DNA from 2 places in the Bradyrhizobium sp. UFLA01-814 genome. Region 2 is predicted to be linked to the other one. Evidence: predicted binding sites of a transcription regulator. Region 2 holds the regulator's gene; the other holds the start of a gene.
What was found. The regulator LexA, encoded in region 2, represses DNA repair genes until DNA is damaged. The targets are predictions, from matches to a motif close to TGTTCNNNNTGTGTTCNG.
Positions count from the first base shown of each region.

Region 1: the regulator LexA is predicted to act here: its motif matches at 2,144-2,161, upstream of recA (recombinase RecA).

Region 1 covers NZ_JAQOSR010000076.1:31,885-36,214, forward strand. Annotated here, with positions in the region: gene PMN64_RS22865 (hypothetical protein) at 1-871, opposite strand, end outside; gene recA (recombinase RecA) at 952-2,040, opposite strand; gene PMN64_RS22875 (hypothetical protein) at 2,909-3,112, shown strand; gene PMN64_RS22880 (hypothetical protein) at 3,180-3,410, opposite strand; gene PMN64_RS22885 (hypothetical protein) at 3,508-3,810, opposite strand; gene PMN64_RS22890 (peptidylprolyl isomerase) at 3,899-4,030, opposite strand; gene PMN64_RS22895 (amidase) at 4,227-4,330, shown strand, end outside.
Region 2 covers NZ_JAQOSR010000089.1:17,358-35,915, reverse strand. Annotated here, with positions in the region: gene PMN64_RS25125 (HAD family hydrolase) at 19-645, shown strand; gene glp (gephyrin-like molybdotransferase Glp) at 672-1,886, shown strand; gene lexA (transcriptional repressor LexA) at 2,131-2,835, shown strand; gene PMN64_RS25110 (hypothetical protein) at 3,093-3,521, shown strand; gene PMN64_RS25105 (hypothetical protein) at 3,667-3,894, shown strand; gene PMN64_RS25100 (ComEC/Rec2 family competence protein) at 3,891-6,176, opposite strand; gene PMN64_RS25095 (MFS transporter) at 6,611-7,939, shown strand; gene PMN64_RS25090 (SPW repeat protein) at 8,274-8,636, opposite strand; gene PMN64_RS25085 (hypothetical protein) at 8,886-9,068, shown strand; gene glnA (type I glutamate--ammonia ligase) at 9,183-10,613, shown strand; gene PMN64_RS25075 (YybH family protein) at 10,610-10,996, opposite strand; gene PMN64_RS25070 (glutamine--tRNA ligase/YqeY domain fusion protein) at 11,042-12,721, opposite strand; gene gltX (glutamate--tRNA ligase) at 12,900-14,321, shown strand; gene gltA (citrate synthase) at 14,482-15,783, shown strand; gene PMN64_RS25055 (ArsR/SmtB family transcription factor) at 15,818-16,186, opposite strand; gene PMN64_RS25050 (SRPBCC family protein) at 16,279-16,938, opposite strand; gene lpxB (lipid-A-disaccharide synthase) at 17,053-18,231, opposite strand; gene PMN64_RS25040 (LpxI family protein) at 18,231-18,558, opposite strand, start outside.

The sequences.
Region 1 (4,330 bases), on a different contig from region 2:
ACAGCCGGCTTCGCTGGTAGGCCTTCATGCGGGCGCGCAAATTCTCGGGCGCGATAACGCGCAGCTCGTCGTCAAGCCCGGCGATCGCGGGCTGCGGGCCGTGCGCGAGCCCTTGAAGCAGCCTCCCGATCTCCATGTCATTGAAGACACCGCGTTGACGAAAGCCGCGAAGGTAGAACAGCCCGTTCGTCCCCATGAAGCCCGCCGCAATCAGTTCGAGCAGTCGCAGTTCGGTCGCGCCAAGTCCCGATGTGCTCCACGGAAGCTCCTGGAGCAGATCAAGCAGCGCCGGCCTCAGCAAGGGAAAGCCGCGGAGGTCTCGATGCAGCGCATCGAAGCAGGCTTCGGGAGTTGTTGTGCGATAGGCCTGCCAGCAGATGCTCGCAGTCTCGAGGTCGGCAGGCCGTATGTTGATCAGCGGCACTTCCTTCCATCCGCGCCATGTCTCGTGCATCATCGACAAATCGAACGCGACCAGGCGCAATTTCAGCTTGGCCGCCATCGCCGGGTAGGCCCGGAAATGATCGAGCAACCAAATCAGCTGCAATTGATCCATTGGGTTCGGATCGAACCAAAGCTCGATAATCTCGTAAGGTTCGCAGAATTCGATCAGTGCGAGATGCCGGCGCGCACGGGCATCCTGAGGCCACTGGCTCTGTGAGCTCCAGTGCGACCAATGTCCGACTGAATCCTGGTCCGACCGTAATCCGAAGTAAGCCTCAAGCTCTCCTGGCGGCGGCAGCGGTCCACCAACAAACCGAAAGCCGGATGTAATAGCGATCTCGGTGAGCCCCGAACGCGCGAGGCTAAGGCCGGACGGGCTGGTCAGGATCAGGCGTTTCATCCGCTCAACTCTCTCGACGCCAGGCACAAAGCGAAACGGGCGCCGAAGACGTCGGCAACTCAACGTCCTCAGCGCCCGCTTCCAGCGAAATGATTGAGCCTTGCGGCTTACTCTTCCGTCGGCTCCTCGCCTTCGGCGTCGCGCTCGGGCGTGCCGGCGAGGATCTGCTCGGAGATCAGGCCGGAGTTCTGCCGGATCGCGGCTTCGATCTTGGCGGTGATGTCGGGATTCGACTTCAGGAATGCCTTGGAATTCTCGCGGCCCTGACCGAGCCGCTGGCTGTCATAGGAGAACCAGGCGCCCGACTTCTCGACGATGCCGGCCTTGACGCCGAGGTCGAGGATCTCGCCCATCTTGGAGACGCCCTCGCCGTACATGATGTCGAACTCGACCTGCTTGAAGGGCGGCGCCAGCTTGTTCTTCACCACCTTGACGCGGGTGGTGTTGCCGACCACCTCGTCGCGCTCCTTGATCGCGCCGATGCGGCGGATGTCGAGGCGGACCGAGGCGTAGAATTTCAGCGCGTTGCCGCCGGTGGTGGTCTCCGGCGAGCCGTACATCACGCCGATCTTCATGCGGATCTGGTTGATGAAGATCACCATGGTGTGGGACTTGTTGATCGAGGCGGTGAGCTTGCGCAGCGCCTGGCTCATCAGGCGCGCCTGCAGGCCCGGCAGCGCATCGCCCATCTCGCCCTCGAGCTCGGCCTTCGGCACCAGCGCCGCAACCGAATCGACCACCAGCACGTCGACCGCGCCGGAGCGCACCAGCGTGTCGCAGATCTCCAGCGCCTGCTCGCCGGTGTCCGGCTGCGAGATCAAGAGCTCGTCGATGTTGACGCCGAGCTTGCGCGCATAGACCGGGTCGAGCGCGTGTTCAGCGTCGATGAAGGCGCAAATGCCGCCCTTCTTCTGGCCTTCCGCCACGGTGTGCAGCGCCAGCGTGGTCTTGCCCGAGGATTCCGGCCCGTAGATTTCGACGACGCGTCCCTTCGGCAGACCGCCGACGCCGAGCGCGATATCGAGCCCGAGCGACCCCGACGACACCGTCTCGACATCCATCGAACGGTCGTTCTTGCCGAGCTTCATCACCGAGCCCTTGCCGAACTGGCGCTCGATCTGGGAGAGCGCGGCTGAGAGGGCCTTGGACTTGTCCATGGAGGATCCTTCGACGATACGCAGTGTAGTGGCGGACATTTGGGATGTGCTCCTTATGGCGGGGATTCGCTAGCGGGACAAACGGGCGATGAGGTCGGGTGGAATGCGTTGTTGATTGGAACCTCGTACCACGTTTGTTCTATGTTCGCAATATGTTCTTTCAGGCCAGAAGGTGCCGGCCCGTTTCCATCCACAATGGCCTGCTTTGATTTTTGGAGTGGCCTGGTTTGGGTTTAACCCCGCCGCAACCAAGGGTTAGCCGATGTTCTCGGTAGGACTACTGAGGAGGCTCTCAGATGTTCTGGCCCCATAACTTCCTGCGGGTCGCGATCTGTTCTCGCGGAATATTTACTGGAACAATCGGCCCGGCAGTGCCCTTATTTGGGGGCCCCCAGCCAGACAGGTAGCCCCCCGACTGCTGGAGGAAAACCCGCCTCCGGGACGGGTTGGCGGCCCCCTGTTGGGGCCGTTTAAAATTCCGTAGTTCTCCGGCCAAGAACAAAGTTCCGGGCCGTACTGCATCTCGCGCCCGAAGTTCCCCTGATAATCAACAGGTTAACCTGACAGGCTCGACCGCGTCAGATAACGGTTGGCACAATCTGCATACTACCTTCGTACCCCTCCTGAGCCCTGGAAAAACTCCGTAGCGTTCGACGGGAAGACTCGGGTTCCGCCAGTGTTCGTAACATTGGCCTGCTCAACCAACGCGGATCGCGCGGCGCTGGACAGGCAACACGGCTGGCGACGGTTCCCTGGCGACGCTGCTGGCGGACGAATCCTTTCCGGAATCCACAACGACGGCTCGAACGGGCGCGGCCTTTCACACGACCTTTTTACGGGTGCTCATTATTACTACAACTAATGGTTTAAATATCGACGACCGCCTTCATTCGCGGAACCGTTACAGATGATCCACAGGGGCATCGAGTTCAGCGTCACCCAGCTGATGGCCGGCGTCTGGAAATGGCGCTTCCAGATCGGCGATCGCGTCTTCACGGGCAAGACCGAAGCAAAGCTCGATCTTCTGGCGATCCGCCGCGTGCAACTGCGGATCGATCGCGAGCTGAACAATCTGGAACGGGAACGGACCCGCGGTAGCAACGGGGACTGAGGCACGGTCTACCGTGCACGCCCCGGTGCCCTGACCGGCTGGCCCTCGCGCTTCGCTCGAAAACGCTTCAATCCGCGCTTGCCAGCCGCCGCATCGTGAACTCGATGTCGCCGCCGGGGAGCTCGCGCCAGCTCTCGACGGCGCTCATATAGGCCGCCTTCGGGTAGCGCTTGAGAAAGTCACGCGCCCTCACGCGGGCCTGATCGCGTGGCAGGCTGAAGGTCTCGCGCAGATAGCCGTCGTCCGGCTTTCGCCGCTCGGCCATCCGGCTGGCGAGATCGCGCGGACGAGACACCATGCCGCAACTCCGGACCAACTGACGACACCCCAATATAGGGGCGGCGGCAGGAGAATCCGAGTCTGCAGGAGACGGATGAAGTCGCCCCGAACGGGCGTTACTGGCTGCGCGGCGCGGCGCTTCCGGGCTGCGCCGAGCTTCCGGTCTTGGTCTTCGGCTTGGCGGGATGGGCGGCCGCCTTCGGCGGATCGCTGCGCACGACGCCCCAGGGATCGGACGATCCCTTGGCATCGGGAATCTTGCTGAGCGAGTCCTTGTAGGCCTTGTCCCTGACCGCGTCCTGCTCCTTCTCCTCCTGGGTCCTGGTCTTGACCTCAGGCATCAGGTTGACGTTCGGCATCTGCGCATAGGCCGGCGCCGACAGCAGCACCGCAACCGCGACTGCGCACAAAACTCTCATGAGTCCGCTCCTTGCATTTTCGTCGCCGGTATATCACCGCAAGAAAGCCGTCGCCAAGCGTGTCTGGCCAAGCGCGCCTGCCCCGGCCCTAGAGCTGGTCTGACTTGCAGGATTTCGGCGACTGCATCCAGTCGTCCCAGACCGGACCGCAGCGCGTGCAACCGCTGAGCGCAAGCCCGATCGCAACCACGCCGCCGAGCAACACCAATTTGCGGAACATGGACGCCCCCACCACTCGCGAGGAGGCGACTGGGCACCGAAACTGGGGCAATTTCAAGCCGGGCACGGCGCTTGCAACGCAGCGCCCGTCGGAACGTAGCGCAAGCGCGCATCGGAACGCAGCGCAGCGCGCGTCGGTTTGACCGGGCGGCCGCGCAAATTACACTGCGCAACAAAGCAGAAAAGGAATCGATCAAATGACTTTGGCGATGAGCTGGGACGAGTGGACGCAGCATGACGGGACGGCGCTCGCAGGGCGCGTCCGGAGCGGCGAGTTGACGCCCCGTGAGCTGGCGTCGCA
Region 2 (18,558 bases):
CGTACACGGTTTCATGCAATGACCTCGCAACTCTCTCCCGACTCCGTCGACGTGCTGCTATTCGATCTCGGCCGCGTCGTGCTCGACATCGACTTTGACAAGGTGATGGCGCACTGGGCGCAGCACGCCGGCTGTGCGCCCGCCGAGCTCGCCACCCGCTTTGTCGTCGACGACAGTTTCAAGCATCACGAGATCGGCCGGATCGACGACGCGGCGTTCTTCGAAAGCCTGCGCCGGACGCTCGGCATCGACATCACGGACGCCCAGTTCCTCGAAGGCTGGAATGCGATCTTCACCGGCGAGATGCCGGGCATCGCCCCGCTGCTCGCGGCGGCCGCCGAGCGGATGCCGCTCTACGCCTTCTCCAACACCAATCCGGCCCATGTCGCGCATTTCTCGGTCACCCATTCCGAGCTGCTCAGCCATTTCCGCAACGTGATCCTGTCCTCGAGCATCGGCTTCCGCAAACCCGACGCCGAGGCCTACGATCATGTGGTAAAAGCCATCGGCGTGCCGGCGTCGCGGATCCTGTTTTTCGACGACCTGGCCGCCAATATCGAAGGTGCGCGGGCGCGCGGCCTTCATGCTATCCACGTGACATCGACGGATGACGTGGCAAGGGCTTTGACCGCACTTGGTATTTGAACATTAGGAATTGAGGAGCTCTGAGCGTGGCCCTGATGCCGGTTGCCGATGCCCTGTCCGCCGTCCTCGCCGGCGCCGAACCGCTGCCGGAGGAGATGGTCGCGCTCGATGCCGCCTACCACCGCACCCTGGCGCACGACCTCGCCGCGCTGCGTACCCAGCCGCCGCAGCCGATGTCGGCGATGGACGGCTATGCGGTGCGCGCCGCCGATGCGGCTGACCTAAAGGCCCGGCTCAAGGTGATCGGCGAAGTGGCCGCCGGCCGGCCGTTCGAGCGGACGGTCGGCGCCGGCGAGGCGGTGCGGATCTTCACCGGCGGCGTGATCCCCAATGGCGCCGACGCGGTGATCATCCAGGAAGACACCGCCGTCGACGGCGGCGACCACATCACGATCACGGAGGCCGCCAGCGTCGGACGGCACATCCGCCCGGCCGGGGTCGACTTCCGTGCGGGCGAGGTGCTGCTCAGCGGCGGCAGCCGCCTGTCCGACCGCGCGCTGTCGCTGGCGGCCGCCATGAACTATCCGGAACTTGCGGTGCGCCGCCGCCCGAAGGTCGCGGTGCTGGCGACCGGCGACGAGCTGGTAATGCCGGGCTCGCAGCCCGGCCCCGGCCAGATCGTCTATTCCAACGGCTACGCGCTGCGGGCGCTGGCGCGCGCCGAGGGCGCCGAGACCATCGACCTCGGCGTTGCCGCCGACACGGTGGAGGCGACCACGGCCGGCATCCGCCGGGCGCGCGAGGCCGGCGCCGATGTCCTCATCACGACAGGCGGCGCCTCGGTCGGCGACCACGATCTCGTCAAGCGGTCGCTGGAAGCCGAGGGCGTCGACATGACGTTCTGGCGGATTGCGATGCGGCCCGGCAAGCCGATGATGCACGGCCGGCTCGGCGCGATGCGGGTGATCGGCCTGCCCGGCAATCCGGTGTCGTCCTATGTCTGCGCCTTCCTGTTCTTGGTGCCGTTGATTCGGGCGCTCAGCGGCCGGAAAGTGATTCATCATCGCCGCACGAGCGCCCTGCTCGGCCGCGACCTCGCCGCCAACGACCAGCGCGAGGACTATCTGCGTGCACGGCTCGAAGCGCGCGAGGACGGCACGCTGATCGCAACGCCGGTGACGCAGCAGGACTCGTCGCTGCTCGGGAATCTCGCTGCGGCACGGGCACTTCTCGTGCGTCCGCCGTTCGCGGCTGCGGCCGTCAAAGGCAGCGAATGCGAGATCCTGACACTGCCCGAATAAGGTTTTTCGCGCCCCGCCGATTGTGCGTTGCCTGATCCGTTCACCGGAAATTAAGTGGTTGCGGAACACATATCGAACATATAGTGTCCGTTCATGATTTGTTTCGAGTACTGGTGTCTACAATCGGGAAGCCGGGTGGAAGCAGGTGCATTGAGCACATGCTCCTGAGGTCAGGCCCCGCCTGCAGGCCCCACCAGAAGAGTCTCGGAATCGAACGACGCTATCAACCGGGGGAATACTCGAGATGCTCACGCGCAAACAGTACGAACTTCTGCGTTTCATCAATGAACGTCTGAAAGAGGCCGGCGTACCGCCCTCCTTCGACGAGATGAAGGATGCGCTCGACCTGCGCTCGAAGTCCGGTATCCACCGCCTGATCACTGCGCTGGAGGAGCGCGGCTTCATCCGCCGCCTGCCGAACCGCGCCCGCGCCATCGAGGTCATCAAGCTGCCCGAACTCTCGGCCGGCGGGGGCAACGGCCGCCGCGGCTTCACGCCCAGCGTCATCGAAGGCACCCTCGGCCGGCGCGCCAGCACGCCGCCGATCGCCGAGGACGACGGCAACCGTCCGGTCGCGGTCCCCGTGATGGGCCGGATCGCCGCCGGTACGCCGATCGAGGCGCTGCAGACCCGCAGCCACACCATCAGCGTGCCGCCCGACATGCTCGGCGCCGGCGAGCACTATGCGCTCGAAGTGCGCGGCGACTCGATGGTCGATGCCGGCATCCTCGACGGCGACATGGCGCTGATCCAGCGCAACGACGTCGCCAATACCGGCGACATCGTGGTGGCGCTGATCGACGAGGAGGAAGCCACCCTGAAGCGCTTCCGCCGCCGCGGCGCATCGATCGCGCTCGAGCCGGCCAACACCGCCTATGAAGTGCGCATCCTGCCGCCGAACCGGGTCCGCATCCAAGGCAAGCTGATCGGGCTTTATCGCAAATACTGAATTGCAAATACTTGCGGCGGCCGGGAACGAGCAACACGTCGGATCGTTCCTTGCATGATAGTGTAGCGTACGGCCTGCCCGATGCGCTCCGATACCTCTCGCGCAGCGTCGCGTGTTTGTGATCGGAGGCGGTCTCGGACCAGTCGTACAATCGCCCAGAAACGAGCAGAAGCTCGTTCGCTATCGTCCACTCTGGTAGAGGCCCTAATGCCTCAAGGAGAGGCACGGGTCGCTACCTCGAAATGAGGAGCCATCCGATGTGTGACTATAGTCTGCACGCCGTGGCATCGCGCCCCGCCATTGTCGGAGAGACGCTGATCACGACGACGTTCCGCGGCACGTCGACCCGCGGCTTTGCTTCGGAGAACGATCCCACTGTCGCGGTCTGCATGCTGCCGGGCACCGAGCTCGCTTTCGCCGAGAACGTTCGCTACGACAGCCGCTGGATCTGGACCAAGACGCTGAACTATCGCGTCGGCGTATTCAACGAAGTCGAGCCCGACGTGCCCGATCGGCATCATGACGCGGTCGAATTCCCCGACGGCAGCCATGTCCTGGTGACCCAGCTGGTCGAGGGACAGCGCGTCAGCGTGCTACAATTGCCGGCGCTGCATCCGCCGGTCGAGCACAAGCCGAAGGTCGTCGAGCGGCGGCCCTCCGCATTCGCAACGCTGTTTTTGGGTTGAGCGCATCGTCGCCGCGGAATGAGCTGTTCGGCGGCGGATGACCTAAGCAATTTCGGGCGACCCCGGACTTCCGCTTCCGGGGCGCAGGAGGAGGTTTGCGTCGGCCGGCGCCTTGGCGCATCATCGGGCACGGAGGACGTGTGCGGTGGTCGATAAGGTCACATGGCAAAAGGCTGGACGCGTCACGGAACCGGGCCGCTACATGTTCCGGTTCGGTTGGCTGACGGTGACGGCCGACGACCTGAAAGTCTGGGAGCAATTTCCCGAGGCTTCCTTTACCCTCGTCAAGAAGCCCGACGCCGGCCCCGATTCCGACGAATACCATCTCGGCCTGTTCGAGCTGCCGAGCGGCCCCTCACCGGACCACCGCTAATCATCGCCCTGCAGATCGGTCTCGGCCGGCGTCGCGTCCACGGCGGGCCGCGGCGCGGCGGCCGGCGCGCGCAGCGTCGTCTCGCTCTCGCCGTCGCCCGGAACCGCCGGCGACCACGGCCGGTCGATCCCGCCGGGCTTCACCGCATCGACGGCGTAACCGTCCCTGATCCGCCGTAGCACCAGCGCGCCGTGGCGGCGCAGCCGCTCGGCATCGATCACCGAGGCCGCGCAGCCCTGCGGCGCCGGCCGCGCGGTCACGATCAGGCCTGCGCGCTCGCAGTCGTCCGCCAGCGCCTCCGGCCGGGTCGCGAGCGCGACGAAGGCGCCGCCAGGTCCCTGGGCCACGCAGCCGCCGGCATCGCAGGAGACGCCCTCGCCGAGCGACGCATCGGTGGCGGTCCGCGCGTCGGCGTCCGCCGCCAACCACTCCTTGACCAGGAACGCATCCTTGGCGCTGTGCATCAAATGCAGCCGCCCGTCACCGCCGCGCACCGCGACGTTGCGGCCGTCACCGGAGACCAGCACGTCCGGCTGCGGCACCCTGAGCGCCCAGACCGACGCCATCACCAGCAGCACCGCACCCGACCAGCGCAGCGGCGTGCGCAGCAGCCCGAGCAGGATGATGCCGGCACTCGCTGCGATCAGCGGCCCGATCCCGAACGCCGCCATGCGGCCGACCGCGCCCGGGAGTGCGGCGACCCATTGCGTCACCAGGATCATCCAGTCGATGCCGAGTCCCATGATCGCCCAGAACACGCCGTCGAAGCCGAACGGCATGGCGAGGAGCCCCAGCAGGCCGGCCGGCATCACGACCGCCGACACAATAGGCATCGCCGCGAGGTTCGCGAGCAGCCCGTAGGGCGTCACGCGATGGAAATGGAACGCGGCGTAGGGCGTCGTCGCAAGCCCTGCCACCAGCGAGGCCAGCATCAGCATCGAGAGCTCACGCCCGCCCCACAGCGCAACCCGCGCGGTCGCCGAATGGTCGGGCGACGCGAATAGGTTCGGCAGCCCGATCTGCACCAGCGCCACCAGCCCGAGCGTCGCGGCGAACGACATCTGAAAACTCGGATGCACCAGCGCTTCCGGCGCGATCGCGAGCACGATCAGTGCCGCCACCGCCAGCGTGCGGAAGGTGATCGCGCGGCGGTCGACGATCACGGCGAGCAGCACCACGGCAGTCATGAAGAACGACCGTTGCGTCGCGACCTCCGCGCCCGACAGCAACAGATAGAAGGCCGCGGCGAGCAGCGCGGCCGCCGCGGCCCATTTCTTGATCGGATGCCCCGCCGTCAGCGCCGGAAACAGCGCGAGCAGCGCGCGCACCGCGAAGAACACGACGCCGGCGACCACGGCCATATGGTAGCCGGAGATCGACAGCACATGGCCGAGCCCCGAGATGAACATCGCATCATTGACCGGCGTCGAGATCGCGTCGCGCCGGCCGGTGAGCAGCGCGGTTGCGATCGCGCGCTGGTCGCCGTCGAGCGTGGTGCGGATACGCACGTCGATGGCGTCGCGCAGGCCTTGCATGAAGGCGGCGTAGCGCAGCGCAAAGCCGCCGGTCGCAGGCGGCTCCCTGGTCTTGACCGCGCCCATCACGAAGCCGGAGGCGCCGATGCCCTGGAAATACAGGTCACGTCCGAAATCATAGGAGCCCGGGCGCTGCGGCCCGAGCGGCGGCAACAGCCGCGCCTTCAACTCAACGAAGCTGCCGACATCGGGCGCGGTGCCCTTCTTCACCGAGAGCCGGACACGATCGAGCTTCGTCATGTCGCGCGGGCTCTCCATCGAAACCACGCGCAGCACGAAACGATCGGTCTTCTCGCGGATGTCGCGCGTCTCGACGAAGCCGGTCAGCGCCACCGAAAACATCGGCCGCGCCAGCACCGTGTGAGCAACGCGCGCCGTCTTCCAGGTCGCCGTCGCAAAGCCCGCGGCCACCGCGGCCAGCATCGCGATGACGGGAAATACGCTGCGCCGCCGCAGCAGCAGCGCCAGCAGGCAGAGCAGGATTGCGACGGTGGCCGCGACCGACAGCACCGGCTCGTGCTCGGCCGCAAAATAGAAGGCGATACCGGTGCCGAACGCCACCGGCACCCAGGGCAACAACCGGCCCGCCCCCGCTTCAGCGCGCGCCCATTGCCGCAATGTCTCGACGAAAGGCTTCCAGATGCCGACGCGCGCCGGGAGATAGCCGCCGACCGGCGCGGCCGCGCGCGGCGGCCACGTCCCCGCGTAGCCGCGTTTGCCGCCCGGCGTCGTGCCCTGCTCCGCCATTCCGCTTGCGATCCCTGCCGGGCGACAGGCTAGCGGATGGCCCCGTCACCCGACTAGCGGAACGGATGCAGAATACCGCCCCGGCAACGCCCGGGTAGCTGGATCGTCCTGCGCCTCGCCGACCTCGCGCCGGGCCACAGCTGCCGCCTGCGTCAAATCGATCGAGCCGAAAGTCTCATAAGATACCGATCCCGTTGGGATTAGACTGTCCTGATGCCTCCACTCCCAAAGAGACAGGGATGAGGCAGTGACGGCTCGCGGCACTTGAAGGCCGCTGGAGCTCCTCTCAGGTGGCCACAACTCCCCTGAGATCAGGCGTTGCGGACGAACTCGCAAAATCTCGCCTGTAACGCCGTGCACCACGCGCACTCCGCGAGCGGACAGATCGCTGAAAAAACGCGAGGCGTAGCGTTTGCATTTGAGAGGAGCAGCACATGGCAATTCAAGTACCGAGCGATTTTCGTCGCGTGATTGTGGCTGCGTCAGTGGGAAACATCATTGAATGGTACGACTTTTATATTTTTGGCAGCCTGGCCGCGGTTCTGTCGGTCAAGTTCTTTGAACAATCCCACCCCGTCGCAGCCCTGCTGAGCACGATCGCGCTGTTCACTGCGGGATTCCTGATCCGCCCGCTGGGGGCCTTCCTGTTCGGATGGATGGGCGATCGGGTCGGCCGCAAATATACATTCCTTGTTACCTTGAGCGGAATGGGCCTGGGAACGGGCGCGATCGGACTCATCCCAACCTATGAATCGATCGGCCTGACGGCCGCATTCGTTCTGTTCGGCTTGCGGATGATCCAGGGTCTCTGCCTGGGCGGCGAATATGGCGGCGCCATCACCTACGTCGCCGAGCATGTTCCGGATGACCACCGCGGCTACTACACGGGCTGGCTACAAACCTCGCCAACGCTCGGAATCGTGGTGTCGCTGGCCGTGATCGTTCTGACCCGAACCTGGGCCGGCAATCAGGCCTTTGACGAATGGGCGTGGCGCGTACCGTTCCTGGTTTCGTTCCTGCTGGTGGCCATCGCCATCTACATCCGCCTCCAGCTCCAGGAGACGCCGATTTTCCAGGAGATCAAGGCACGCGGACAGATGACCAGGAATCCCTGGCGGGAAGCTTTCCTCAGCTCCAACATCAAGTACATCTTGATCGCGATCGTCGTCCTGATTGGACAGGGCGTGGTCTGGTACAGTGGTCAATTCTGGGCACTGTACTTCCTGCAGCAGGTCTCCAAGGTCGATGCGGTTACCTCGGCCTACATCGTGGGAACCGCACTGTTGATCGCAACGCCGAGCCTGATCTTCTTCGGTTGGCTGTCGGATCAGATCGGCCGCAAATCCGTGATCCTCGGAGGCATGCTGCTTGCCGCGATCACCTACTATCCGCTGTATCTGTGGCTCGGCACGGTCACGCAGCCGGGACACATCAACTATCCGGTCGCCGTCTTCATCATCTTCATCCTCGTCTGCTACGTCGGGATGGTGTACGGGCCGGTCGGCGCGTTTCTGGCGGAGTTTTTCCCGGCCAGGATCAGGTACACCTCGGTCTCGGTGCCGTATCATATCGGCAATGGTTGGGGCGGCGGATTGGTGCCGTTCATCACATCAGCCGCCTTCGCGGCCACCGGCAGCATCGGCTACGCGCTGATCTACCCGATTGTCGTTCCCGCGGTGTGCTTCGTGATCGCGGTTTTCATCATGCCCGAGACACGCAAGACCAGAATCTGGGAGCAGATCGAGGCGAAAGCCGCATCGTGACGGAGTCACCTTGCTGACGGGCGACTGGAGCCCCGTTCCGATGGGATCGGAACGGGGCTCCAGAATCTTGTTTTGACGCGTTTTCTTTACGCGAACCGGCATCCACTTCGCTCGAAAACGCTCTCACCCTGCAGCAGCAGCCGTGGCCGCCTTCCAGCGCGTGCGGGACGACGCTTCTGGTTCGTCCCGTACTCTCCACTCGGGCATGATGTCTTCGTCGAACCTGCATCCGCGTTACGCCGATGCGGCACGGAGGGGATCCGGCGCTGCGCAGTTCCAACCTCTCCGGCCGCCTTGGGTTGGCGGTCAGGCCAACGTCTCAATCAGCTGCCTCTCAGCCCGCTCGGTGATGCCAGCGATCGTGCCACCAGGTGGCGAAATCACGATCCATCGTCAGCTCCCAGCAAGCAAGCACGATCACCACGACGCCGGCGAGCACGCTGCTCGTCGTGACCGATCCCTGCTGGTAGTTGAACGTCCAGGGTGCCACCACCAGAGCCAACCCCATCAGCATCTCGCCCCATTCCTCCAGATAGGACGGAATGATGAATGCCTCCAGGGCGAACAGCACGACGCCCAATCCGAGCGCGATGGAGATCCAGAGAGCTGCCCCGGAAAAGCCCAGTGCAAACGGCGATGCGACCAGCCAGGCGCCTACCAACAGGCTGGCAGCATCCTGCCAGTGTTGAATGCGCATGATCCTCACCTCCTTCTTCCGAAGACATGGTGCGGCGCGGACAAAAAAGCATCTGTCCGACCTGCGATGTGTTGCCGCTGCTGATCCGCGAGCCGACGACCATGCTGCGGTCCGGGCGCCCGGAAAGCGCTCTTGCAATCGCGCCGCAGCAAGATGCACACTGTGGGCGCTTGACCAGGTGTCAACGTCTGCGGTTCGCGGCCCGACCGGTATTTGCGGTTGCGCTCAGGACGAGAGGAGTATGACGCCATGCGAGAAATCGAAATCCACAACTATGCGCGGCAGTTGCTCGAGGCACATGGCGCCAAGGCCATTGCGGAAGCTGCCCAAAACGCCATCGAGCTTGAAGCAAAAGGCGAGGCCGAGCTGGCCAGAACCTGGCGCCATATCGAAGACGCCATGAAGCTGATGCGCGGTCCGCACCAAAGCTGAGGCTGCCAGCTCGCAGCGCAGAACGTGGAGCAGGATCTTCCTCAAGCCGCCTCGCAGGGGCTGAACGGCAGCACAATCTCAACGACGCGGCTCTCCAATAACAGGAGTGAAGCCATGTTTCCGACATGCGCAACAGCCGAAGATCTCGTGAAGGCAATCAAGGACGAGAAAGTGCAGATGATCGATCTGCGCTTCACCGACCTGCCGGGGGTATGGCAACATTTTTCCGTCCCGCCGAGCGCGGCGAGCGCAGACGCCCTCAGCGAAGGGATTGGATTCGACGGCTCATCGATCCGCGGCTTTCAGGAAATCCAGGAAAGCGACATGCTGGTCGTCCCGGACCCGACCACGGCTTTCCTCGACCCGTATTCCCCTTCATCCACCCTGGTATTGATCTGCAACATCCGCGACCCCGTGACCGGTCAATCCTATAGCCGCGATGCCCGCTACATCGCCCAAAAAGCTGAAACCCACCTGAAGGCCACGGGCCACGCCGATACCAGCTACTTCGGTCCAGAGGCCGAGTTCTTCGTGTTCGACAGCGTGCGCTACGGACAGGGCATCAACTACGCTTTCCACGACATCGATTCCGGTGAAGGCAGCTGGAACACGGGCACAAACGAAGCGCCCAACCTGGGACACAAGCCACGCCCGAAAGAGGGATACTTTCCAGTGCCCCCGACGGACAGCATGCAGGCGCTCCGTACCGAAATGGTGTTGACCATGGAACAGCTGGGCATCCAGATCGAAGCCCATCACCATGAAGTCGCGACCGGTGGGCAGAACGAAATCGACATGCGCTTCACCACGCTCACGCGCATGGCGGACAATCTGATGATCTACAAATACGTGGTGAAGAACACCGCCCGCCAGAACGGCATGACCGCAACGTTCATGCCGAAACCGCTGTTCGAGGACAACGCTTCCGGAATGCACGTTCATCAGTCGTTGTGGAAGGGCGAGACCAATCTGTTCTACGACAGGGGCGACTATGCCGAACTGAGCCAGCTCGCCCGCCACTATATCGGCGGCCTGTTGACCCATGCCTGGGCATTGTGCGGGCTTTGCGCCCCGACCACGAACTCCTATCGGCGTCTGGTGCCGGGCTATGAGGCTCCGATCAACCTGGTCTATTCCCAGCGCAACCGTTCAGCCTGCTGCCGCATTCCGATGTATTCGCCGAACCCGAAGGCCAAGCGTGTCGAATTTCGTTCGCCGGATCCCTCCTGCAATCCCTATCTGGCTTTCGCCGCGATGCTGATGGCCGGCCTCGACGGAATTCGCAACAAGATCGACCCGGGCAGCCCGATCGACAAGAACCTCTACGACCTGCCGCCCGCCGAGGCGAAGGAGGTGAAGTCGACGCCGGGGTCGCTGGATCAGGCGCTGGACGCGCTCGAACGCGATCACGCATTCCTGCTGCGCAACGATGTCTTCACCGCCGACGTGATCGAAACATGGCTCGACTACAAGCGGAAGAAGGAGGTCGATCCCATCAGATTGCGACCTCATCCCTACGAGTTCCATTTGTACTACGACATCTAGATCAGCGGCGTCTGCGACGAGACGTGGTGGCAGACGATCCTCCAGTCGTCGTCCTCGCGCGCGATCACCCAGGTGATCTTGACTGCGAGCGAGGGCGCATCGCCGTCGAGGAAGAATGACGCGATGCCCGCCATGTTGACGAGCTCGGCATTGACCCGTTCTGCCCTGACATCGCTGAACTGAACCCGCGGCGCGCGCCAGCGCGGCAGACCGTCAAAATAGGCTTTGACGCCGTCGCGGCCGCGATACAGCGTCGGGTTCGAGCCGAAGAAGAACGCGCTCCTCGAATAGAGCGCGCATAACGCATCCGCATCGAGCCTGCTGAAACCCGCCGACCATCTGGCGATAATGGCGGAGGCGATCTCGTCGGATTCATCAGGCATCGATCCCCCCGTCTGCTTGTCCGCGCGGGACGCACTTCCTCTCGGCTAGCCCTTGCCGCCGACTTCCTTGGCGAAGGTGTCGCGCAGGCCGATGGTGCGGTTGAACACCAGCCGGTCCGGCGTCGAATCCGCATCGCGCACGAAATAGCCCTGCCGCTCGAACTGCATCGGGTCGGGCGAATTGCTCTCGGCGATCGCCGGCTCGACGCGCGCATCCTTCAGCACTTCGAGCGACTGCGGATTGAGGTCGGCCGCGAAATCGGCCGCGTTCGGGCTCGGATTGGCGAACAGCTGGTTGTAGATGCGGATCTCCGCCGGCTTCGACTGCGCCGCCGGCAACCAGTGCATCGTCGCCTTGACCTTGCGGCCGTCGGGCGCGTTGCCGCCCTTGGTTAAGGGATCGTAGGTCGCGCGGAGTTCGACGATCTCGCCGGCGTCGTTCTTCACCACGCCGGTGCACTTGATGAAGTAGGCATAGCGCAGCCGCACCTCATTGCCGGGCGAGAGGCGGTAGAACTTCTTCGGCGGATTCTCCATGAAGTCGTCGCGCTCGATATAGAGCTCGCGGCCGAACGCGATCTTGCGGGTGCCGGCTTCCGGATTGTCGGGATGGTTGATCGCCTCGATCTCCTCGACCTGCCCTTCCGGATAGTTCTCGATCACCACCTTGAGCGGCCGCAGCACCGCCATCCGGCGCAGCGCCGTGCGGTTCAGCTCCTCGCGGATGCAGAATTCGAGCATGCCGACATCGACCACGCTGTTGGCCTTGGCGACGCCGATGCGCTTGATGAATTCGCGCACCGCCGCCGGCGGCACGCCGCGCCGCTTCAAGCCGGCAATGGTTGGCATGCGCGGATCGTCCCAGCCCGAGACGTGGCCGTCGCGGACGAGCTGGGTCAGCACGCGCTTGGACAGCAGCGTGTAGGTCAGGTTCAGCCGTGCCATTTCGTACTGGCGCGGCTTCGAGGGCACCGGCAGCTTGTCGAGCAGCCACTCATAGAGCGGGCGGTGATCCTCGAACTCCAGCGTACAGATCGAATGGGTGATGCCCTCGATCGCGTCCGACTGGCCGTGCGCGTAGTCGTAGCTCGGATAGATCGACCACTTGTCGCCGGTGCGCGGATGGTGGGCGTGCAGGATACGGTACAGCACGGGGTCGCGCAGGTTGATGTTGCCGGCGGCCATGTCGATCTTGGCGCGCAGCACGCGGGCGCCATTCGAGAACTCTCCGGCCTTCATGCGGCGGAACAGGTCGAGGTTCTCCTCGACCGGGCGGTCGCGGAACGGCGAGTTCTTGCCGGGCTCGGTCAGCGTGCCGCGGGAAGTGCGGATCTCCTCCTGCGACTGATCGTCGACATAGGCATAGCCGGCCTTGATCAGGCCCTCGGCCCAATCGTACAGGCGCTCGAAATAGTCCGACGCAAAGAACAGGTTGGCTCCCCAGTCGTAGCCGAGCCAATGGACGTCGGCCTGGATGGAGTCGATGTATTCCTGCTCCTCCTTGGTCGGATTGGTGTCGTCGAAGCGCAAATTGCACTGGCCGCCGAACTCCTGCGCGATGCCGAAATTCAGGGCGATCGACTTGGCGTGGCCGATATGCAGGTAGCCATTCGGCTCCGGCGGGAAACGGGTCACGATCCGGTTGTGCTTGTGGGAGGAGAGATCGGCCTGGACGATGTCGCGGATGAAGTCGCGCCCTGCCTCTGCCGTCGTGTCAGTCGTCATCAAAGGGTTCCCTGGAGGAGTCGGCTCAACCTTCTGCCAAATTCGCGCCGTCCGGCCAAGTCTGGTCTCAAGCCCTGGTTTCAAGTCTGGTTTGGCGGGCAAAAGGTCAACCGGGGCTTTAGTTATGTCCGGTTCCTGTTATACACCACGGCCGTTCCCGCATACGTCTCGCTCGATCATGACCAAACCCGTCGTTACCCGCTTCGCCCCCTCACCGACCGGCTTCCTCCACATCGGAGGTGCCCGTACCGCGCTGTTCAACTGGCTCTATGCCAGGAAGCTCGGCGGCAAGATGCTGCTCCGGATCGAGGACACCGACCGTGAACGCTCGACCAAGGAGGCGATCGACGCCATCCTGGACGGCCTGAAGTGGCTCGAGCTCGATTGGGACGGCGAGGTCATCTACCAGTTCAGCCGCGCCGCCCGCCATCGCGAGGTCGCCGAAAGCCTGCTCGCCGCCGGGCGCGCCTATTACTGCTATGCCTCGCCGGAAGAGCTCACCGCGATGCGCGAGAAGGCGCGCGCCGAGGGCCGCACCCGCCTCTATGACGGCATGTGGCGTGACCGCGATCCGGCCACCGCGCCCGCTGGCATCAAGCCGACCATCCGCCTCAAGGCGCCGCAGACCGGCGAAACCGTGATCGAGGACCAGGTGCAGGGCCGGGTGGTCTGGCAGAACGAGAACCTCGACGACCTCGTCCTGCTCCGCGGCGACGGCACCCCGACCTACATGCTCGCGGTCGTGGTCGACGACCACGATATGGGCGTCACTCACATCATCCGTGGCGACGACCACCTGATCAACGCCGCGCGTCAGAAGCAGATCTACGACGCGCTGGAGTGGGAACTGCCGAGCATGTCCCACATTCCGCTGATCCACGGTCCCGACGGCTCGAAACTGTCGAAGCGCCATGGCGCGCTCGGCGTCGATGCCTACCGCGCGCTCGGCTACCTGCCGGCCGCCTTGCGCAACTACCTCGTCCGGCTCGGCTGGAGCCATGGAGACCAGGAGATCTTCTCGACCCAGGAGATGATCGACGCGTTCGACCTCTCGGGCATCGGCCGGTCTGCGGCGCGGTTCGATTTCGCCAAGCTGGAGAACCTCAACGGTCACTATATCCGGCAGAGCGACGATCAATCCCTCGTGACCCAGTTCGAGAGCGTGCTGGATTATGTTCCCGAGGGCGCCGCGCTGAAGGCCAAGCTCAACGACACCACCCGTGCGCAATTGCTGCGGGCGATGCCGAGCCTGAAGGAGCGCGCCAAGACGCTGATCGAGCTGATCGCGGGCGCCTACTTCATCTTCGCCGATCGTCCGCTCTCGCTCGATCCGAAAGCGGCGGCGCTGCTGACGCCGGAAACGCGCGCGTTGATCGGCCGCCTGCGCACCGCGCTGGAAGCCGTCAACGACTGGACGGAGGAAACCACCGAGACCGCGATGCGGAATTTCGCCGAGCAGAACAACCTGAAACTCGGCGCCGTCGCCCAGCCGCTGCGGGTGGCGCTGACGGGACGTACAACGTCGCCGGGCATATTCGACGTGCTGGCCGTGCTGGGACGCCAGGAGTGCCTTGCCCGCCTCGCCGATCAGGCGGCGTGATCCTGCATGGACCCCCTCCAGGGTCCATCTTGCAGCGCACATGGCAATGAGCTACCCAATCCCGGACGCTTTCTCCACAAGCCGTTCCGCCCCGCCATGGGCCGCAATTTAGCGACTGGGCAAGGTCGGTTTTCGCAACGAATTCATCGGGGATATCACGATGGACGCAAAATCCAGCAAGACAGCCACACTCACCATCGGCAACAAGAACTACGATTTCCCGATCCTGAGCGGCACGGTTGGGCCTGATGTCATCGACATCGCCAAGCTCTACGGCCAGGCCGGGGTGTTCACCTACGACCCCGGCTTCACCTCGACCGGCAGTTGCCAGTCGAAGATCACGTACATCGACGGCGACGCCGGCGTGCTCGAATACCGCGGCTATCCGATCGAGCAGCTCGCCGAGCACGGCGACTTCCTCGAGACCTGCTACCTGCTGCTGTACGGGGATCTTCCGACTCCGGCGCAGAAGAAGGACTTCGACCATCGCGTGATCCATCACACGATGGTGCATGAGCAGATGGCGCGGTTCTTCCAGGGCTTCCGCCGCGACGCTCATCCGATGGCGATCATGGTCGCCGCCGTCGGCGCGTTGGCCGCGTTCTATCACGACTCTACCGACATCAACGATCCGCGTCAGCGCATGATCGCCTCGATGCGAATGATCGCGAAGGTGCCGACGCTGGCGGCGATGGCCTACAAGTACACGGTCGGCCAGCCCTTCGTGTATCCGAAGAACTCGCTCTCGTTTGCCGAGAACTTCCTCAACATGTGCTTCGCGGTGCCCTGCGAGGACTACAAGATCAATCCGGTGCTCGCCGACGCGCTCGACAAGATCTTCATCCTGCACGCCGACCACGAGCAGAACGCCTCGACCTCGACGGTGCGCATTGCCGGCTCCTCGGGCGCCAACCCGTTTGCCTGCATCGCGGCCGGCATCGCCTGCCTGTGGGGCCCGGCGCATGGCGGCGCCAACGAGGCCGCGCTCAACATGCTCTACGGCATCGGCAAGGTCGAAAACATTCCGGACTTCATCGCCAAGGTGAAGGACAAGAACAGCGAAGTTCGCCTGATGGGCTTCGGCCACCGCGTCTACAAGAACTACGATCCGCGCGCCAAGATCATGCAGAAGATGTGTCACGCGGTGCTGAAGGAGACCGGCCACGGCGACGATCCGATGCTCAAGGTCGCGATGGAGCTGGAGAAGATCGCGCTCAGCGATCCCTACTTCATCGATCGCAAGCTCTACCCGAACGTCGACTTCTATTCGGGCATCACGCTGAAGGCGATGGGCTTCCCGGTCTCGATGTTCACCGTGTTGTTCGCGGTCGCCCGCACCGTCGGCTGGATCAGCCAGTGGAGCGAGATGATCGAGGATCCGCAGCAGAAGATCGGCCGTCCGCGCCAGCTCTATACCGGCGTCGCGCGCCGCGACTATGTGCAGATCGACAAGCGCAAGTAAGCTGCATCGCTGAAGAGAATCCGGGACGGCGCCATCATTCCTGATGGCGCCGTTTTCGTTTGCCCCGCGCGACTTCGGTCGCGATCGCGTCAAGGCGCGGCAGCCAGAACGCCCGGAACCGGTCGAGCCAGTCGTCGACCTCGCGCAGCCGCGCCGGCTCGACCGCGTAGATGCGGCGGGTGCCCTCGGCGCGCACCGACGCGAAACCGGCGTCGCGCAAGATCCGCAATTGCTGCGAGACCGCCGACTGGGTGATGCCGAACTCGCGCTGCACGACCGCAACGACGTCGCCCGAACTGTGCTCGCCGGTCGCCAATAGTTCCAGGATGCGCCGGCGGACGGGATCGCCGAGGATGTCGAAGGCGTGCAAGGTCGCTAAAGCGCGATGAGATTGCATCGTCATCCCGCTTTGCTCTTTGTTTGAGCATGATCTCCGCGCAAACGCTTCGCGTTTGTCGCGAGGGAAAACCGCTTCACACTTTTCCGGATCATGCTCTAGCCTCCGCTCCCCGGCTCCGGCTCGCCGCAATAGGCCGCCGTGGTATTTGCGGCTGATCTGCGCGCCGCTGCCTCCTCGGTGCCCGCCGCGATCGAGGCCCGGCACCAGTCCTCGCTGGCGCGGCGGATGAATTCCTTGCCGTCGTCGGTGGCTGGCCACGCCGACGCGGCGGTGCGGTCGAATTTCTCGCCGGGCGGCATGGCCAGATAGAGCGCGAGCCCGAGCAGCGCGAGATCCCAGCCGACGCCGACCGCACCGGCCCCGTAGCGGTCCCAGAAGTCGCCCTCGATCACCGAGAGATGTTCCAATTCCAGGCGCGTGGCATCCGGGCCATTCTCAGCCAGCGTGACGGTAACCCAGCTGACCGTACCCATGGACTCCCACGTGACGGCAAGCCGGCGCGGCGGCTCACACGTCGTGACCTCGCCGCCCGCGTGGCCCTGGAACTGATAGCGGCCGCCAAGCCTCAGGTCGCCCGAGATCGGCAGGAACCAGCGCGGAATGCGTTCGGGGTTGGTCAGCACATCCCAGAGATCGGCGATGTCGGTGTCGTAGCTGCGGCTCGCGATCACCGCCCGCGCCGGCTTGCCGTCGCGTTCCCGGAAAGCGACGTCGCGAATGACGGCTCCGACATAGGCGACCGGGTCGATCTTCATGGCTGGCTCCGTACTAATATTAGATATTGCTAATATTAGTACGGTCTAAATATTCAGCGCAAGCGGGATCGTTGCGGCGGTATGTCGCCACTGAACGAGGACACGATCGATTGGCTAGGCCGAACGGCGGCGCATCTCCGCCAGCACGATGTCGGCGGCGCGGACGCTCGGCGGCTGGTCGCCGGTCGACATCTTCCCGTCCATCGTCGCGAACCCCACGAGCTGCCGCAGACGATCGGGCGAATCCGCAAGCACGTCGCCCAGCGCCGCCGCGAGCTTGTCCGGTGTGCAGTCCTCCTGCAGGAACTCGGGAATGATATCGCTGCCGATCACGAGATTGGCGAGGATCACCGAGGACACCCGGATCGCGCGGCGCAGGATGAACGCCTCGGCGGCGCCGACGCGATAGGCCGTCACCATGGGAATCCCTGACAGCGCGAGCTCCAGCGTCACCGTGCCCGACTTCGCGAGCGCAGCGCGGGCGACGCGGAACGCGGCGCGCTTGTCGGTCTCACCGATCGCGAGCCGCGGCACCACCGGCCACGACGCGACGCCTTCGCGCACCATCGCCTCGAGATGCGGCATGGTGGGGAGCACGAGCTCGAACGGCGTCTGCTTACTGAGCAGGCCGAGCGCCGTGCCGAACAGCGCCAGATGATGCCTGATCTCGCTGCGCCGGCTTCCGGGCAACACCAGCAACACCGGCGGCTGCGCATCGCGCCGCTTCTGCTCGTCCTCGTTCGGGCGCAGCGTGGCGAGCTGCTCGGTCAGGGGGTGGCCGACATAGCTGCACGGCGGTCCCTGCAGCTTGCGATATTCCTCCGGCTCGAACGGCAGCAGCGCGAGCACGTGGTCGACATAGCCCCGCATCGCACGCGCCCTGCCCGGCCGCCAGGCCCAGACCGACGGTGACACGTAATCGACGATCGGAATGTTCGGGTTGCGGGCGCGGACGCGACGGGCGACGCGGTGGGTGAAATCGGGGCTGTCGATGATGACGAGCATGTCAGGCGCGTCGGCGAGCACGGCATCGGCTGTGCGCCGGATCAATCGCAGGATTTTCGGCAATTGTTTCACAACGGCGGCAAAGCCGATGATCGAGAGTTCCTCGATCGGAAACAGCGGAGCGATGCCCTGAGCAGCCATCGCCCGGCCGCCGACGCCGGAAAACTGCACGGCATCGCCGAGGCGCTGGCGCAGCACCTGCATCAGCGCCGCGCCGAGGCGGTCGCCGGATTCCTCGGTGGCGATGAGGAAGATCTTGCGAGCGGTGCTGGGGCTGCGCACCTGCATCAGCCCGCCAGTCCGATGACAAACAGCCCCCTGGCGTCGGCGGCCTCGACCAGGGCCTGCGGCTCGGCGGCCAGCGTATTGCCGGCGATCACGGCGATGCCGGCAATGCCGGCGGCTGCCGCGCCTTCGACCGTTCGCGGGCCGATGGTCGGCAGATCGAAGCGCAGATCCTGCCTGCTCTTCGGCGCCTTCACCAGCACGCCGCGGCCGGCCTTGGCACGAATACGGCCTTCGGTGCGCAGCCGCGCGACGCGCGCGAGCAGCCCATCGGTGCCCTCGATATCCTCGACCGCAACCACATGACCTTCGATCACCACGGCCGCCTGA